DNA from 2 places in the Cellulosilyticum sp. ST5 genome. Region 1 is predicted to be linked to the other one. Evidence: a T-box and tRNA genes for the amino acid it is inferred to sense, from the RefSeq annotation. Region 1 holds a T-box; the other holds one or more tRNA genes.
The links. A T-box is a leader RNA that pairs with one kind of tRNA and senses whether it is charged. The one in region 1 lies ahead of QTL86_RS05475 (glycine--tRNA ligase), so its partner is inferred to be a tRNA-Gly.
Positions count from the first base shown of each region.

Region 2: it has a tRNA-Gly gene. The T-box ahead of QTL86_RS05475 (glycine--tRNA ligase) is inferred to sense a tRNA for this amino acid. The anticodon was not compared.

Region 1 is NZ_CP132338.1:1,105,153-1,114,323, forward strand. Features, by position in the region: gene QTL86_RS05440 (copper amine oxidase N-terminal domain-containing protein) at 1-836, shown strand, start outside; gene QTL86_RS05445 (FAD-binding oxidoreductase) at 892-2,241, shown strand; gene QTL86_RS05450 (VOC family protein) at 2,332-2,712, shown strand; gene QTL86_RS05455 (hypothetical protein) at 3,436-3,594, shown strand; tRNA gene QTL86_RS05460 (tRNA-Leu) at 4,000-4,080, opposite strand; gene QTL86_RS05465 (RNA polymerase sigma factor) at 4,282-4,881, shown strand; gene QTL86_RS05470 (anti-sigma factor family protein) at 4,898-5,668, shown strand; T-box leader at 5,759-5,932, shown strand; gene QTL86_RS05475 (glycine--tRNA ligase) at 5,998-7,383, shown strand; gene ppdK (pyruvate, phosphate dikinase) at 7,872-9,171, shown strand, end outside.
Region 2 is NZ_CP132338.1:2,455,261-2,464,431, reverse strand. Features, by position in the region: one part of gene prfB (peptide chain release factor 2) at 38-112, shown strand; one part of gene prfB (peptide chain release factor 2) at 114-1,148, shown strand; gene QTL86_RS12090 (chemotaxis protein CheW) at 1,168-1,650, shown strand; gene QTL86_RS12085 (XTP/dITP diphosphatase) at 1,619-2,215, shown strand; gene QTL86_RS12080 (metallophosphoesterase family protein) at 2,224-2,766, shown strand; tRNA gene QTL86_RS12075 (tRNA-Gly) at 2,880-2,950, shown strand; tRNA gene QTL86_RS12070 (tRNA-Arg) at 2,956-3,029, shown strand; tRNA gene QTL86_RS12065 (tRNA-His) at 3,035-3,108, shown strand; tRNA gene QTL86_RS12060 (tRNA-Gln) at 3,140-3,211, shown strand; tRNA gene QTL86_RS12055 (tRNA-Lys) at 3,235-3,307, shown strand; tRNA gene QTL86_RS12050 (tRNA-Leu) at 3,338-3,419, shown strand; tRNA gene QTL86_RS12045 (tRNA-Gly) at 3,446-3,516, shown strand; tRNA gene QTL86_RS12040 (tRNA-Arg) at 3,522-3,595, shown strand; tRNA gene QTL86_RS12035 (tRNA-Gln) at 3,602-3,673, shown strand; gene QTL86_RS12030 (CYTH domain-containing protein) at 4,082-4,540, opposite strand; gene QTL86_RS12025 (glycosyl transferase family 2) at 4,791-5,873, shown strand; gene QTL86_RS12020 (hypothetical protein) at 5,889-7,847, shown strand; gene QTL86_RS12015 (DJ-1 family glyoxalase III) at 8,740-9,171, shown strand, end outside.

The sequences.
Region 1 (9,171 bases):
AAGGTGATTTTACTGGTGAAGGAAGAGTGCTTTTACACCATATTAATGGGTTTAATGAAAATGTAGCTTCCGAAAAACGTTTTGTTTTAGTTGCAGAAAATAATGAAGAAGAGCCTATTACCATACGTATTAGCCAAGAGGTAATAAAAGGACCAGTAGAAGATGTACTTTACTTAGGCCAGCAGGTACTGTATGATTATTGGAAAAGTAACTCATCAAGAACCATTACACTTGCCCCGGGGCAAAAAGTAGCTTTATATGATTCAAAAAATAAGACTTGGCTTAAGGAACAATGTATTTCAGGAATTATGAATTTAGAGACTAATGGTACAGTTCAATTAACAACCGCTGTTATGGATAGAACAGATGATCTAAATCAATTAGATACATTGCCTCTTTTAGATAAGAGTATTCACGTAAGAGGTACCTTTGAAGGAACTGTACGTTATTATGATTTAGATATAGAAAAAGGTAAATCAACACAAATTGTATTAGGTGAAACACCAGAAGAATGGGTATCAGGAGCTGATGCAATTACAGGAGAATGGATTCAAAATAAAGGAAACTTTGGTGTGACTTATAGACTTACCTTAACGGCTCAGGAAGATACAGGGATTATTTTAAATCCAAGGGCTGATGTTTTTAGAGGTGCAATTAAATGGGTAGATACAGACACTTACCTGGCGCCAAATGCAGGATATTTTATGGGACAAAACAAAAAAGCAGTTTTACTAGGTGTTATTAAAAAAGGAGAAACAAGAGTACTTGAGTATATGTTACCAAATGGCTCTTCTGCACCGGTACTGCTTGGATTTATTCCAAAAAGCCAGTGGTAATTAAAAGTCCTACAGGTAAACTGTTCATAGGCTGAAGAATGGAAAGGAGATTATCATGAATCAAGAGATGAAAGCTTTAGCTAAAAAAGTAATCACAAAAGATGATTTTGAATATGAGGTTTGTAGACAAGGCTGGAATAGAGGAATAGAACAGTATCCTTTAGCTATTGTTTATTGCCAAAAGGAAGAGGAAATACAAGCAACCATTGCTTATGCCAAAAATCATCATTATGATTTGCGTATTCGTTCAGGGGGACATCACTATGAGGGATATTCTAATGGAAATGAGGTTATAGTCATTGATGTCAGTGAAATGAACGCTATTGAAGTCAATGAAAATAGGCAAACGGTGACGATTCAAGGTGGTGTTAGAAATGAAGCCTTGTATAAGGCTTTAGGAGAAAAAGGCTATCCTTTTCCAGGGGGAGGTTGTCCGACTGTAGGAGTAGCAGGATTAACACTTGGTGGAGGCTGGGGCTATTCAGCTAGGTTTTTAGGACTAGCAGCAGATTCACTTTTAGAATTAGAATTAGTAGATGCTTATGGAAAAATACTTGTAGCCAATGAAAAGGTAAATCCAGAATTATTTTGGGCATGTAAAGGTGCAGGTGGAGGGCAGTTTGGTGTAGTTACCAAGCTTGTTTATAAGCTCCCAGCAAAGGTAGACATAGCGACTTGGATTTATTTAGACTTTCCTAATAGTACACTAGTAGAAAAAAAGCAAATCATAGCCACTTGGCAAGAAACCTTTGAAACCTTGGATTCGCGTTTGAATTTAAAAATGAGCATTTATCATTCGGATGAAAGAGGCAAGGGTATCTTTATGACGGGTATTTGTTATGGAGATGCTTCATTGGCGCATGAATTATTAATGCCATTTAAGAGTATAGCATGTTCTATGGTTTTAAAATTAGAAGAGGCATCTATTTTAAAAGTGAATCAAATCATTCAAGATAGTCATCCACCTTATGAAAAGTATAAATCCAATGGGCGTTTTTTAATGAGGCGTTTACAAGACGAAGAAATAGAAGCGTTGATTAATTTGGTAGAGGTAAAACCTGAAGGCGCTTATTACGCCGCACTTTCGTTCTATGGTATGGGAGGCAAAATAGCACAGGTGCCTAAAGAAAAGGCAGCCTTTTATTATCGTGATGCAAAAGCTATTATTGGCTTACAAGCTGTCTGGGAAGATCAAGAAGCAGCACCTGTTAATAGAAAGTGGGTACTTAATCAGCTGGAACAAGTAGGAGGTTATACAGAAGGTGCTTTTGTGAATTTTCCACTAGCAGAAATAGCTGATTATGAAACAGCTTATTTTGGCACTCATACTAACCAGCTTAGAAAGATCAAGGAAAAGTATGACCCAGAAAATTGCTTTTCTTTTCCTCAAAGGATTAGAAAATAGTCACAGTAGAAAGGAAGTATCCTTTGCAACAAAAGGTGCTTTGAGTTACACTACTAAGACAGTAGAATAAAACAACATGGAGGTCAATTAATGATTCATAAAATAGGTAAAATAACAATATATGTGAATAATCAAGAAGAGGCTAAACGATTTTGGTGTGACCAATTAGAGTTTGTTGTAACTTTTGAACAGCAAATGGGCCCAGAACTTAAATGGATAGAGGTAGCGCCTAGAATAGGGGCAGAGACAACTTTTGTACTTTATGATAAGAAGGCGATGTTAGCTCAAAAAGCAGATGCTAATGTGAGCCATCCTAGCATTATTTTAAGTACGACAGATATAGCTACTGCTTATGAAAAAATGAAAAGCAAAGGTGTTGAAGTAGGTCCATTAATGCAAATGCCTTATGGAAGTATGTTTTCTTTCAAGGACATAGAAGGCAATACTTATCTACTAAGAGAAGACAAGTAACTGGCTTTAGTAAATAAGGTAAGATGAGGTCCATATCTTTATATAATAAAATAATACAAAAAAATGCAACCTTGCGATTGATGCAAGGTTGCATTTTTTGATCCAGCCACCTATGAATAACTTTTCCATGCTTACCAAGCCTCCGAAAGGGCGTCATATGGCTCCTCAGCACATAATACTTCTTTATGGCTGCAAGGTAAGTAGATAAAAGTTAAACCAAGGAGTGAGGAGCTCTTAATAGTCTTAGCCGGTGCACCCTTATGTATGAGGAAGCTAAGGCTTTAAGACTCTAGTTTAAGACTTTCTTTAGATATAAAAGATGTAAAAGCTTTTTTGACAACTTATAGGATGGCGCCTCCCGTACAGCGCACAAGTGAACCTTTTCCTTAGAGCCAGAGGTACCTATAACAATAGATTGAGACTTGGTCGACCCGGTCAGTTCCTCAGGTTAATGCTGTGGTGATTTGCCGTGGGAAGTTATTTGATTTACCTTTACTCTTATATATATGTTAGGAGAAAAACAATTCCCTAATAAAAAGTTAAAGATTTATTTATAAGCTCGTAAGATACAGGAGATTTAACTATACTAACAAGAATAAAAATCAGGCAACGTTTTCACTTGAGTTTTTTAAGAAGACCTAAAAGTAATAATTTATTTGAATATTTTAAAAACAAAGTCTATAATTTATATAAGATATATTCTTGTAAATATAGGGGGGCTATATGAAAGATAGAATCAAGTATTTTATTAATAAATTTATTTACTTTGTGGGTTTGACATGTATAGTATTTGCGATTGGATATGCAATTTTTTATGCATCAAATAGTTTTATAGCTGGATTTAAAGATGGATACAATGCCTCTGCAGGAATGATCGATTAATTTAGATTATTAATCAAGGAGCATTTTAGGAGAAGATTAAAGCTTTATCATAGACTTCAAGGGTAACCATGGATGTGTAGATATCTAGGTTATCTGTTTTTGATGCACCACAGATAATCTGTACTTATTAATAAGCTAAACAACAAGAATTCATACTAGTGATGATAGTAGTTAGTGTTTATTTAGGGGTAGAGGGGGTAAAACTATTAGCCCTCTATGTATACGGTGAATATTAACGCCAAATAATTTTCTTATTTTGTCCAAAGACACGTTGAAACTGTAGTGAGGAAACTATTTGGCAAAAGTAAATTAATGAAGTATAAAATAGTATTCTTATACTACATGTAAAATAAAACACACCTGACTCAAAATCAGGTGTGTTTTATTTGGTATCGTAATTAACAATACCGCTGGCCGGACTCGAACCGGCATGTATTTCTACGCCTGATTTTGAGTCAGGTGCGTCTGCCATTTCGCCACAGCGGCTTAAGTCATTATGTTAAGCAATGACAAAAATTATATTACCATATTTTACTCATGCTGACAAGAGACTTTATAAGACTTTTTTAGAAACAGTATTAGGGGAAGTACTAGTTATAATAAAAACATTGTATCATTTCTGATTATCCTTTAGAATAAGTAGGAAGTTATAGGATTAATGAAAGGGGGAATTGCAGCGTGAAAAATATGAATGAAGAACAGCTTATTAAAGTAGCTGCTAAAGGTGATATGGAAGCCTTTGAAATGCTTATTGGCCAATATGAAAAGAAAATCTATGCTTTATGCTTGCACCTTTTGAAGGACCCTGAAGAAGCCTATGATGCAGCACAAGAAGTATGTATTAAAGTATGGAGACAAATTGCCAATTTTGAAGGACAAGCCAAATTCAGTACTTGGCTTTATCGTATAGGAACAAATCAATGTCTAGATTTAATAAGAAAAAATAAAAAGAGAAGTCAAGATATTTCACTTTTTCAAAAAGATGAAGCTAGTGAAGAAGAATGGATGATCGAGTCACCCAAGCAAGAAGAAGGTGTAGAAGAAAAAGTAGAAAAAAAGGCCTTACAAGAAGTTGTTCAATTGGGTCTAAAGGAATTAAAAGAAGATTATCAGGTCATTATTACGTTAAGAGATATAGAAGAACATTCTTATGAGGAAATAGCAGAAGTATTAGAGATTTCCTTAGGTACAGTAAAATCTAGATTAGCTAGAGCAAGGCAAGCATTAAAAAAAGTTTTACAGCAAAATAAGGAACCGTACCAATCATTTTTTCGTCATATCAAATAGGAAGGGAGTGTGCGGCATGAATTGTGATGAATGTAAGGAAAAATTATCGCTTTATATAGATGGAATGCTAAGTGAAGAAGAAGAAAAAGCTATAGTGGCACACCTTGACCTATGTGAGACGTGCCATGAGGAGTATAAAACATTAACAGGAATAATAAGCTTACTTAAATCATCTAAAGAAGTTGAGTTACCAAAAGGTTTTCACGAAAATTTAATAAGACGTATGAAACAGGAACAAAAAGTAATACCTATTAAAACGAAGCGTTTTAAATGGGAATATCCAGCTGGTTTAGTAGCTACATTATTAGTAGGATTTATGGCATTTGGAGGTCACTTTACAGGAAATAAAAGTAGTGCAACTTCTGAAGCGCCTATGACTGCTTATAGTATGCCAGAAAGTACAGAGGAAAGTGCCGCAGAAGACATGGCAAGAGGCATTGAAAAGCAAGCAGCACCGGCTGAAGCTGCGCCTTCAGTAGTTTCTAATGAAGCAAGCAGTGGTATTCAAGAAGAAGAAAAGAGCCTTAAATCAGCTGCACTTGATGGTCAAGCAGACTCAGTGGTATGGGAAGCTACGATTAAAGATAAACCTGCTTTTTTGAAGGCAATAGAAGAGTATCTAAAAGCACAGCAATTAACTTATACGGAGGAAGAGGGTTATTTGCTTATTACAAGTACAGGTGATTATACAGCACTTTGGGAGTGGATACAGGTACAAACTGAAGTGAAACAGATTATCATTACTCATGATACAGGTAGCGATTTAAAGCTAATCTATCATGAATAAAGTCATACAAGTAAAAAGCTACAAAATATCAGAGCAATAGACTTGACAGTTAAGAGGCTTTTTGATAAATTTAACATAAAGTAGATACCAATTATTACAATGAAAAAGAGGAGTAGTAAAAATAAGAGCTTTAGCGAGATTGGGAGAGTGGAAGCCAATTGTTTCTGTTTTTATGAAGGGCGCTTTGGAGTGATAACTTTGAAAGAGGAATGCGTAAGCATTCAATAAGGGTGGAACCGCGGAAGATAACCTTTCGTCCCTTGCTTAAGGGATGGAAGGTTTTTTATATTGTCCATTCCTAGATTGAATCATTTAAGGAGGTAAATGTCATGGTAGAAAAAAACATGCAACAAATTGTAGCAGTAGCAAAATCAAGAGGTTTTGTTTATCCAGGTTCTGAAATTTATGGAGGACTTGCTAATACTTGGGATTATGGCCCACTAGGTGTTGAATTTAAAAATAATGTTAAAAAAGCATGGTGGAAGAAGTTTATTCAAGAAAGCCCATATAATGTAGGGGTAGATTGTGCACTTCTTATGAATCCACAAGTATGGGTGGCTTCAGGTCATGTTGGTGGATTTAATGATCCTCTTATGGACTGCAAAGCTTGTAAAGAGCGTTTTAGAGCAGATAAAATTATTGAAGATTATCTTGACGAACAAGGTACACCAGAAGTAGTGGATGGTTGGTCAAATGAACAAATGCAGAACTTCATTAAAGAAAAAGCTATTAAATGTCCAAGTTGTGGTGCGCATGACTTCACAGATATACGTCAATTTAACCTAATGTTTAAGACATTCCAAGGTGTAACAGAAGACTCTAAAAATGTGGTTTACTTAAGACCAGAGACAGCACAAGGAATCTTTGTTAACTTTAAAAATGTTCAAAGAACTAGCCGTAAAAAAGTACCATTTGGTATTGGCCAAGTTGGTAAATCTTTTAGAAATGAAATTACACCAGGTAACTTTATTTTTAGAACAAGAGAATTTGAACAAATGGAACTGGAATTCTTCTGTAAGCCAGGTACAGAACTTGAATGGTTTGATTACTGGAGAAGCTACTGTAAAAACTTCCTTCTTAGCCTTGGTGTAGATGAAAACAATATGAGACTTCGTGATCACTCAGCAGAAGAACTTTCTCACTATAGTAATGCCACAACAGATATTGAATTTAAATTCCCATTTGGTTGGGGAGAACTTTGGGGTATTGCAAGCCGTACAGACTTTGACCTTAAACAACATCAAGAACACTCAAAACAAGATATGACTTACTTTGACCCAACAACAAATGAAAAGTATTTACCATATGTTATTGAGCCATCTCTTGGGGCAGATCGTGTAACACTTGCATTTTTATGTGAAGCGTATGATGAAGAAACATTAGAAGATGGTGATACAAGAACGATCTTTAGATTCCATCCTGCACTCGCGCCAGTTAAAGCAGCAGTATTACCACTATCTAAGAAACTTTCTGAGGATGCCGTTAAAGTATTTGATATTCTTGCAAAAGAATTCAATGTGGAATTTGACGAAGCAGGTTCAATTGGTAAACGTTATAGAAGACAAGATGAGATTGGTACACCTTTCTGTATTACCTTTGACTTTGATTCTTTGGAGGATCAAAAAGTAACAGTACGTGATCGTGACTCTATGGCTCAAGAACGTATAGCTATTGAGGATTTAGTAGAATATATCCGTGAAAGAATGGCATTTTAATTAAAAATAATGAATAACGATAGAGAACTTATGGGCAAGACTTATAGGTTCTCTATTTTTTTATCAGAAAAACAGATCTCTCCTATATGACAAAGCATCATAGTCGAATCGTTCACTTTGATGTAATTAGGTTTTTGATTTTTTATTATCTTGTGCAATTTGTGTATAAATAATTAAAGCAAAAAGAAGAAAAATAAGACAAACCATGGCATTTCTTAAGTTGAATGAGGTTTGTTTTATAAGTTCTTTTAAATAGAAATTGTGAGATACTAAAGAAATAAGTAAATAATTCACAAAAGCTTTAGCTGATAGTAATGAAAAAATTATTAGAAAAATATAAAAATAAATATATAACATAAAATACTTTATTCAATACAGAATGTTGTGTTATAATGAACGAGAAATAAGAAATACAAGCGAGTATGATTCCGCCAAGTCAACTAAAGCTTGAAGTTTTTTATGACGCATAAAATTTAGGAGGGAAACAAATGAGTCAACAATGGGTTTATATGTTTCAAGAAGGAGAAGCAGGTAATAAGAATCTATTAGGAGGAAAAGGTGCTAACCTTGCAGAGATGACACAGCTTGGATTGCCTATTCCACATGGTTTTATAGTAACAACTGAAGCATGTACAGAGTATTATGCAAACGGTGGTTCTCTTACAGATGCTATTATGGTTCAAATCAAAGAGGCGCTTGCTAAACTTGAAGATTTAGCTGGTAAGAAATTTGGAGACACAGAGAATCCATTACTTGTATCAGTACGTTCAGGTGCGCGTGTATCAATGCCTGGTATGATGGACACTGTTCTTAACTTGGGTCTTAATGATGTGGCAGTAGAAGGTCTTGCAAAGAAAACAGGAAATACAAGATTTGCATATGACTCTTATCGCCGTTTTATTCAAATGTTCTCAGATGTTGTTATGGAAATTCCAAAACCTCGTTTTGAAAAAATCATAGATAGAATGAAAGAAGAAAAAGGTGTTCAAATGGACACTGAGCTTAATGCAGACGACCTTAAAGAAATGGTTGTTCGTTTCAAAGCACTTTACAAAGAAGAAAAAGGTGTGGAATTCCCACAAGAACCAGAACATCAATTGATGGAAGCTATTAAAGCAGTATTCCGTTCTTGGATGAATCCTCGTGCTATTGTTTACAGAAGAATGAATGATTACCCATCTGATTGGGGTACAGCAGTAAACGTACAAATGATGGTATTTGGTAATATGGGTAACACATCTGGTACAGGTGTTGCTTTCACAAGAAACCCTTCTACAGGTGAAAATAAAATTTATGGTGAATACCTCATTAATGCACAAGGTGAAGACGTTGTTGCTGGTATTCGTACACCAAACCCAATTACACAACTTGAACAAGATATGCCAGATGTATATCAAGAGTTCACAGAGATTTATACTAAGCTTGAAAATCATTATCGTGATATGCAAGATATGGAATTCACAGTTGAAGAAGGCAAATTGTTCTTCCTTCAAACACGTAATGGTAAAAGAACAGCTGGGGCTGCTCTAAAAATTGCAGTTGATTTAGTTGCAGAAGGCAAGATTACAGAAGAAACAGCTGTTTGCCGTGTAGAACCAAAACAACTTGATCAATTACTTCACCCTAACTTTGATCCAAAAGCACTTAAAGCTGCAACAGTAATCGGTAGTGCGCTTCCAGCATCTCCAGGAGCAGCAGCAGGTAAAGTTTATTTCACAGCAGAAGATGCTAAGAATGCAGCAGCAGCTGGTGAAAGAGTTATCTTAGTTCGTCTTGAAACATCTCCAG
Region 2 (9,171 bases), 1.4 Mb from region 1:
ATAAACAAGCTATGATAAATACAAAAGGAGTGATAGGATGTTAGAAATGGAACAATTGCAGATAAGTTTGCAACCGTATAAAGTGAAATTAGTTGAAATGGGGAACCGTCTTTGACATTGAAGGATGCAAAGTTAAAGCTAGTGAGTTAGAAGAGATGTCTATGGACAATGCTTTTTGGAACGACATAGAAAGAGCGCAAAGTGTACTACAACAACTTAAAAGCTATAAAGATCGTATAGAAAAATACGATAAATTATGTGGTAGTTTTGAAGATATTTTGGTGCTTATAGAAATGGCTAATGAGGACGAGGATCTTGGATTGGCGGAGGAAGCAAAAGCATGTGCAAAAACTTTTGAAGAAGATTACAGCGAAATGCTTACCGCCACATTGTTAGATCAGGAGTATGACCGTAATAATGCCATATTAGAACTCCATCCAGGAGCAGGTGGAACAGAGGCATGCGACTGGGTAGCTATGCTTTTTAGAATGTATACAAGATGGGCTGACAGAAAAGGTTTTAAGGTGGAAGTCCTTGATTATCTCGATGGAGATGAAGCCGGTATTAAGTCGGTAACCATTCAAATAAGTGGTGAAAATGCTTATGGTTATTTAAAATCAGAGAAGGGGATTCATCGTCTGGTACGTATATCACCTTTTGATTCTTCTGGAAGAAGACATACTTCCTTTGCTTCGTGCGATGTTATACCTGAGATTACAGATGAAATAGAAATTGATATTAGGCCAGAAGACTTACGTATAGATACGTATCGTTCGACAGGAGCAGGTGGACAACATGTTAATACAACAGATTCAGCTGTGCGTATTACTCATTTACCAACTAATATCGTAGTACAATGTCAAAATGAACGTTCACAGATTCAAAATAGAGAAAGAGCTATGCAAATGCTAAAAGCAAAACTCTATGAAAAAGAACAAGAGGAGCGCATGGATAGAATAGATGGTATACGAGGAGAAAAAAAAGATATCGCTTGGGGAAGTCAAATTAGATCCTATGTTTTTCATCCTTATAATATGGTAAAGGACCATAGGACGAGTGAGGAAACAGGAAATACTTCAGCCGTTATGGATGGAGATATAGACCGCTTTATGAATGCTTATTTAGGATGGATTCATCAAAAAGATTGATATTCAGGGGGAATGTCTTATGGAGAGTAAGCAGATTGTCGTTTTCAAATTATTAGAACATGAGTTTGGTATGGATATAATAAAGGTGTTAGAAATACAAAATTATGAATCAATAAGGCCTGTACCAGAGGTGCCCGATTATATAGAGGGGATTATCAATGTGAGAGGTGTTGTATTTACCATATTCAATTTACGAAAAAGACTAAACCTGCCATTACACGAAAACTTAAGTCATTCAAAACTGATTTTAATGAATCTAAAGGATAATAGGGTTGGGTTTATTGTAGATAGTGTATCAGAGATATTAACAGTAGAAACCATGCATATAGAAGAATCATCAACTATATTAGGAAAAAAAGAAGTAAGTTGTATACAAGGAATTATCAAAAAAGCAGATCAAATGATTCTTTTATTGGATGTAGATATACTTATTTCAGAGACACAAGAAATGATGCCGTTAGGAGTAAATGATGAAAACAATTATAGTAGCAACTCAAAATAAAGGAAAAGTAAAAGAAATAAAAGAGATGTTAGCTGCTCTACAAGTTGAAGTAAAAACTATGGGAGAAGCAGGGATAGATATAGATATCGAAGAAAATGGTACGACCTTTGAAGCGAATGCCATCATTAAGTCAGAAGCAATAGCTGCGCTTGAACCAAATGCTATTGTAATTGCAGATGATTCAGGGCTAGAAATTGATTATTTAAATAAGGAACCGGGTGTATATTCTGCTAGGTATTTAGGGAAAGATACATCATATGAAATAAAAAATCAAATGATATTAGAAAAATTACAAGATGTAGCTAAAGAAGAACGAACAGCAAGATTCGTTTGTAGTATTGCTATGAGTCGTAAGAATGAAGCTACAATAACGACAACAGGTGTATTAGAAGGCTATATTGGTTATGAAGCGAAGGGCACTAATGGATTCGGATATGACCCTATTTTTTACGTAGAAGAATTAGGGACTTCTACAGCCATGCTCTCTATGGAGGAGAAGAATCAAATTAGTCATCGTGCCAAAGCACTTAAAGCTATGAAAAAAGAATTATTAAAAGTGCTGTAGGTGAGTAAATGAAAGTACTAATAATAAGTGATACTCATGGAAAGATTGAAAATGTAAAAATGATATTAGAACGCACAATTCCTCTAGGTGTGGGTACTGTATTGCATTGTGGAGATTATGTTAGTGATGCAAGGCTATTACAAAAATACTATCCTGGTGTAGAGATACATTATGTGTATGGTAATTGTGATGTTGGCTTTGGAGGTGCATACAGTGAAGTGGTAACTATAGAAGGTATATCCTTTTATATGACTCATGGGCACAGGTATGGTGTAAAATGGGGAGAATATGATGATCTTATTATTGATGCCATAGCCCATGAAGCACAGGTAGCAGTATGTGGTCATTCTCATTGTGCTCATATAGAGAGAAAAGAAGATGTACTTCTATTAAACCCAGGGAGTATGACGCAGCCTAGAGATGGAAAATACCCTTCTTATGCTATTGTAGAAGTTAAGGGTGGGCAAATCAAAGAAGCAAATATCATGCAAATAATTGAGAATGAGAATGTCATTATACATCCTATAAGTAATAGATATAGGGTAAGGTAAAAAAAATAAAAAAAAACATAAAAGGTGTTGACGTATGCAAAGAAGTTAGGTATAATACATTTTGTCAGTCGAGGAGGGAACTCTAAAAACTGACAAAATGAAGCATATGATATGCGGGTGTAGTTCAATGGTAGAACTTCAGCCTTCCAAGCTGACTACGTGGGTTCGATTCCCATCACCCGCTCTTGTGTATCCATAGCTCAGCTGGATAGAGCAACGCCCTTCTAAGGCGTGGGTCCGGGGTTCGAATCCCTGTGGATACGGTATGGTGGGTATAGCTCAGTTGGTAGTAGCACTGGATTGTGGTTCCAGGTGTCGTGGGTTCGAGCCCCATTACCCACCTTTTATTATGGACAAACGTACATAATAATGTAGGGTTATCGCCAAGCGGTAAGGCACAGGATTTTGATTCCTGCATTCGGAGGTTCAAATCCTCCTAGCCCTGTTAGGACATTTGTCCTATGGTTTGGGTCACTAGCTCAGTCGGTAGAGCACTTGACTTTTAATCAAGTTGTCCCGGGTTCGATTCCCGGGTGGCTCATTCTTAACTCAATAGTTAAGGTTTTAATATGCGGGCGTGGCGGAATTGGCAGACGCACTAGACTTAGGATCTAGCGCCGCGAGGTGTAAGGGTTCGACTCCCTTCGCCCGCATCATTAAATAAATATGCATAGTATATGCGGGTGTAGTTCAATGGTAGAACTTCAGCCTTCCAAGCTGACTACGTGGGTTCGATTCCCATCACCCGCTCTTATGTATCCATAGCTCAGCTGGATAGAGCAACGCCCTTCTAAGGCGTGGGTCCGGGGTTCGAATCCCTGTGGATACGGTATATAGGGTTATCGCCAAGCGGTAAGGCACAGGATTTTGATTCCTGCAGACGGAGGTTCGAATCCTCCTAGCCCTGTATAAAAAAGCCAGTGTAGATGATAGCATCTATACTGGCTTTTTTGTGTTTGTGAGAGAAATAAAAAGAAGGTAGAAATACATTATAAAAGAAGCCGAACTAAGTAAATAAAATATACTTAGTTCGGCTTCTTTTGTTTATCTAGCTCTTGGAGGAAACTTAATTAATAATTGCTACAAGTAACCTTATGAAAGACATAGCAAAGCTCCTCAGTATTGTCGGCGCTTCATGAGACTACTAAATAGCAATTATTAAAGCTTAACCAAGAGGAGGGGCTCTTAAGGATTTGATGGGTGCACCTTTTTGCTAGGAATCAAACCTCTAAGACTCTAGTTTAAAAACTTCATTTTTATATAAAGATATATGTAGCTAGGAAAGACAATCCCTAATAAATAATAAAACAAATTCCTATTTTTCTGTAGGAACTCCGTAGGTAGCTAAATTATTGTTTTTATAGCGATTATCTAAGGTGATGTCTTTTCCAAACCACTGAGGAGCTTTGAAAGAATCAGCAGCGGCTACGGAAGTAAATTCAACTTCTACGGTGCATAAGCCATCTAAGTGACCTTGATAAATATCTAACTCAGCTGTTAATTGATTTTCTAAAGGAATAAAATACCTTGTTTTTTTAATAGGCGAGCTATCTACTTTTTTATAAAGAGAATCATATTGCTCTTTGGTGATGGGCATTTCAAATTCTTCTCGTATCATATGCCCTTGGGATTTAACTGTAAGAAAATATTGGTTTCCCATCTCACGAAGCCTTATAACAGGATCGGTTGAAATGTATGCCTGTGTTATTTTTTCGCTTGAGTATGCTTCAAGTGAAGGATAGTCTTGCACTAAAAATTTACGTTCAATTTCCAAAATTAATTACCCCCTTAATTAAACCTTACTATATATTATATTACCATATTAGAAATATAAAAGCATGTTATTTAGAAAAATAGAGCGTATGAATTAATTGAGAGGTTGTTATAAGAAGGCATATTAAAGCAAATAAGTAAAGATTTCTTATTAATACGTTTTAGATTAAAGCTATGTCATATATATATAAGAGAATAAGATAAAACAGTATGAAAGAATTATATGGCTATATTTAGTAAAGAGGTGAATAATGGGAAAATATAAGGTATGTGTTTATGCGATTAGTAAAGATGAAGAGCAGTTTGTTGAGCGGTGGATGGATGCTGTAAGTGAAGCAGATTTAGTAGTTGTTTTGGACACTGGTTCTACGGATGAGACGGTTGGTAAATTGCGTAAAAGAGGGGCGATTGTTTATGAAGATAAGATAGAGCCATGGAGATTTGATGTGGCTCGAAATAAGGCCTTAGACTATGTGCCTATAGATGTAGATATTTGTGTATCCAACGACTTAGATGAAGTATTTGAAAAAGGATGGAGAAAAAAACTAGAAGAAGTCTGGCGACCTTTTTATACAAGAGCAAAATATAGATTTACATGGTCATATAAAGCGGATAGTAGTCCTGATAAACAATTTGTAATGGAAAAAATACATGCTAGGAATAATTTTAGGTGGATTCATCCTGTACATGAGGTACTTGAGTATATTGGAGAAGAACCAGATCAGTCAGTAGCTATTTATGATATTGTGTTAAATCATTATCCAGACTTAACTAAACCTAGGAGTCAATACTTAGCTTTATTGGAATTATCAGCAGAAGAAAACCCTATGGATGATCGTACAATTTTTTGGCTAGGGCGAGAGTATATGTATTATAGCCAATATGATGCTTGTATAGAGATTTTAAAGAGGCATCTGTCGTTACCAACAGCTACTTGGGATGAGGAAAGGTCAGCTTCTATGCGTTTTATTTCTAATAGTTATAAAGCAATGGAGAATATGTCAGAAGCAAAAGTATGGCTTTATCGGGCTATAGCGGAGTGCCCATATGTAAGAGAACCTTATGTATATATGGCAAAGTTGGCGTACAGTGAAGAAAATTGGGAATTATTATTTTTTGTAACAGAAAAAGGATTAGAAATAAAAGAAAGGTCTGGAAGTTATTTAGTTGAACCTGAGAGCTGGGGATATATATTAGAAGATTACGCAGCTATTTCTTGTTATTACTTAGGTCTTTATGAAAAATCTTATGAACATGCTATAAAAGCGTGTGAGTTATTACCTAACGACTCAAGATTAGAAAATAATAAAAAACTTATTAAAGCCAAATTATAAGGAAGGAGGAGTAGAATGAGACATTTTAAAGTGGGAGTTTATGCAATATGTAAAAATGAAGAAAAATTTGCTGAAGCATGGATGAACTCTATGAGTGAGGCTGATATTATTGTTGTTACAGATACAGGGTCAACGGATAAAACAGTAGAAATATTAGAAACTAAGGGAGCTGTAGTTTATAAAGAAGAGATTATCCCTTGGCGTTTTGATGTGGCTAGAAATATTTCTTTAGAACATCTTCCGGAGAATGTAGATATTTGTGTCTGTACGGATTTGGATGAAATGCTAGTACCAGGATGGAGAGAAACATTAGAAAGTACGTGGCAAAAAGGCATTCATCAAGGTAAATACCTGTATAATTGGAATTTAAATCCAGATGGTACACCAAATAGCCAGTTTACCTATTTTAAAGTACATGATAGGCAGCATTTTAGATGGGTATATCCTGTGCATGAAGTTTTAGAATATGTAGGTAAAGAACCATATAGGGAAGTTTTTATAGAAGGGATGGTTCTTAACCATTATCCTGATTCAACTAAATCTAGAGACTCTTATCTAGAACTTTTGGAGATGGCAATAGAAGAAAGTCCGGAAGATGATAGGATGACCTACTATTTAGGTAGGGAATATATGTACAAAGAAAAATCGCAGCAGTGTATAGATACACTAATAAGATATTTACAATTAAAGTCAGCAGTTTGGAAAGAAGAAAGATGTGCGGCAATGAGATGGATAGCAACTAGCTATGGAAACTTAGGTGAGGGTAAAGAAGCAGAGGCTTGGTATTACCGAGCTATTGCAGAGGTACCTTATATGAGAGAGGCTTACGTAGAAATGGCTCAATATGCTTATTTAAAAGAAGAATGGATAACAGTTTTTATGATGGCCAATGAAGCATTAAAAATCAAAGAGAAGTCAAAATGTTATATTAACATGGGCTATGCATGGAATGAGACTCCCTATGATTTAGCAGCCTTGGGAGCATATTACTTAGGTATGTATGATAAAGCGTTAGTATATGCAAAAGAAGCCAATATAATTAATCCTAATAATCAGCGTATAAAGAACAATTTGAAGCTAATACAAGATAAATGCTTAGAATTGGCACAGAAAAAGGTAACTAAGACTCAAGCAAAAGAGGAATTGGTGCATACTTTACTACTTTTATTTAGAAACGAGCATTTATCAGAAGATCAAGAGTTAGCCATGACTTGTCTTTTTTCATTAGAAGAAGCAAAGTATAAAACAGTTATTATTTATAATCAAGGGTACTTATCTAACCAGGAGCTAGAGAAGTTTCTAGAGAAATTTAAGCTCAATTTTATTATCATTGGAGAAGGAAAGAATGTAGGCATTCCAGTAGGGCGTCAGCGCTGTTTTGAATACATATGGACGCATAGGAGAGAAACAAAATATATAAGTGAATTGCATTTAGATATGATTTTTTCACCTTTATGGGAAGAAGCTTTAGTAGGATACTTAAGAACTCATGAGGAACCCATGATTAGCTGTGGTATTATTGATAAAAGTGGAGATATGAAGTTCAGTGGCAATACCATAAGGGAGATACCTAGAGATGGTACGGAAATGCAGAAGTTTTTAAGAAATTTAACAAGTAATAAGATTGTTCATGGATTTACGCATCCCTGTATTCACGTGAGTCATATTCTTGAGGAAGTAGGAGGATATGATTTAAGATTTCTAGAAGGTAAGCATTGCTTTGAGGATGATAGTCTGTTATTAGGTTATTACTATTATTATGGAACAAAGGCAAAGTGGTATCCAAAAGTAAATTATCAATCAGTTGTTTATCATGCTATAGCCATGCAACGCCTAGAGGTGGCGGATGATATTACTGTAAATTTTAATGGGTTAGTGAAACAGTATGGAGCTATGGGATTAAAGTATTTAAGTGAACTCCATAAAAGTAGCTGGCAAGTTGATTTTTTTCAAGAGCAATTTTTGAATCAGTAATAAATGGATAAGAGGTACCTCTATGAAAGGTACCTCATACTAAAATAGTTTAGCTGAAAGACTTAGGTTTCTATTCTAGTAAAAGACCAGCACTTGCATAACCAATGATGTTATTTCCACCCTTTTGACCTGATGGTACTATAGCGAAGAAAATAACCATTATACGTGTTTTAGCTGTTACACTTATATTAAAGGTAGAGTTAATCTTATGAGCTATAAGATTATTTGAAGCGATGTCTGGTGCTAGCTCAATAAAGCCATTTGCAACAGGTGAAAATACTTTATTTGGTGTTGTAGATATATAGATTTGAGCTATAATGGTTGCACTGGTAAATTACCTGTAACAGAAAAGTATGTTGATAGAGCCTTAATAGTACCAGCACTTGGCATACTAAAGGCTGTGTTCATACCATTCAAATTACTAGAGTCCATAGTGATAGTATCATTAATACCATCACCGACATCAATACCTGATTCAGAAGCGCCGAACTACAGTGATTCATAGAATGTTTTTCGGGTGTATATTTTCTTCCGTAGCTATTGGACATACAACTTCCACTGTTCTAAAATCAAATTTACATATAGAAAATAAGGGTATTACAAGCATATACTATGTGTATAAGGCAAATTAGGTGATTATTTCAAAATAGCTTAATAAACTATTTCAAATGATTTTACCAATAGGATAGTGGTAGAAAATCAGATAATAACATTATTTCTGATGAGATAAGTAAAAAAATTAGATAATAACTGGCAAGTTTATTTTTTACCCCTTATACTTAAGTTATAATAACGAAAGTACGAATGTGATATGAACTTATAAGATAAAAATAATCTTTTTAAGTAAGCTAGACTGTTCGTAATTAAAAAATTGATATTAAAGGAGGAAAATATGAGAGTAGCAGTTTATTTTGGTACAGGCTATGAAGAGATAGAAGCATTATCAGTAGTAGATATATTAAGAAGAGGAAAAGTAGAAGTTACTATGGTGGGTGTTAGTGGAAAGACTGTGGTAAGTTCACGTGGTATTAGCGTTAATATGGATAAAACTATCGATGAAGTAGATCATACAAAAGTTGATATGATTGTATTACCGGGTGGTGTACCAGGTATTAATCATCTAGAAGAAAATAGCATGCTTATAGAACAACTCAGATGTTTTAAAGAACAGCATAAATGGATAGCAGCAATTTGTGCAGCGCCTAGTATTTTAGGAAAGCATGGATTACTAAAAGGAGAAACGGCAACATGCTATCCAGGATATGAGAATGAGCTTATAGGCTGCCAGTATTCGGAAGAGGGAGTAGTCTTAAGTAACCATGTG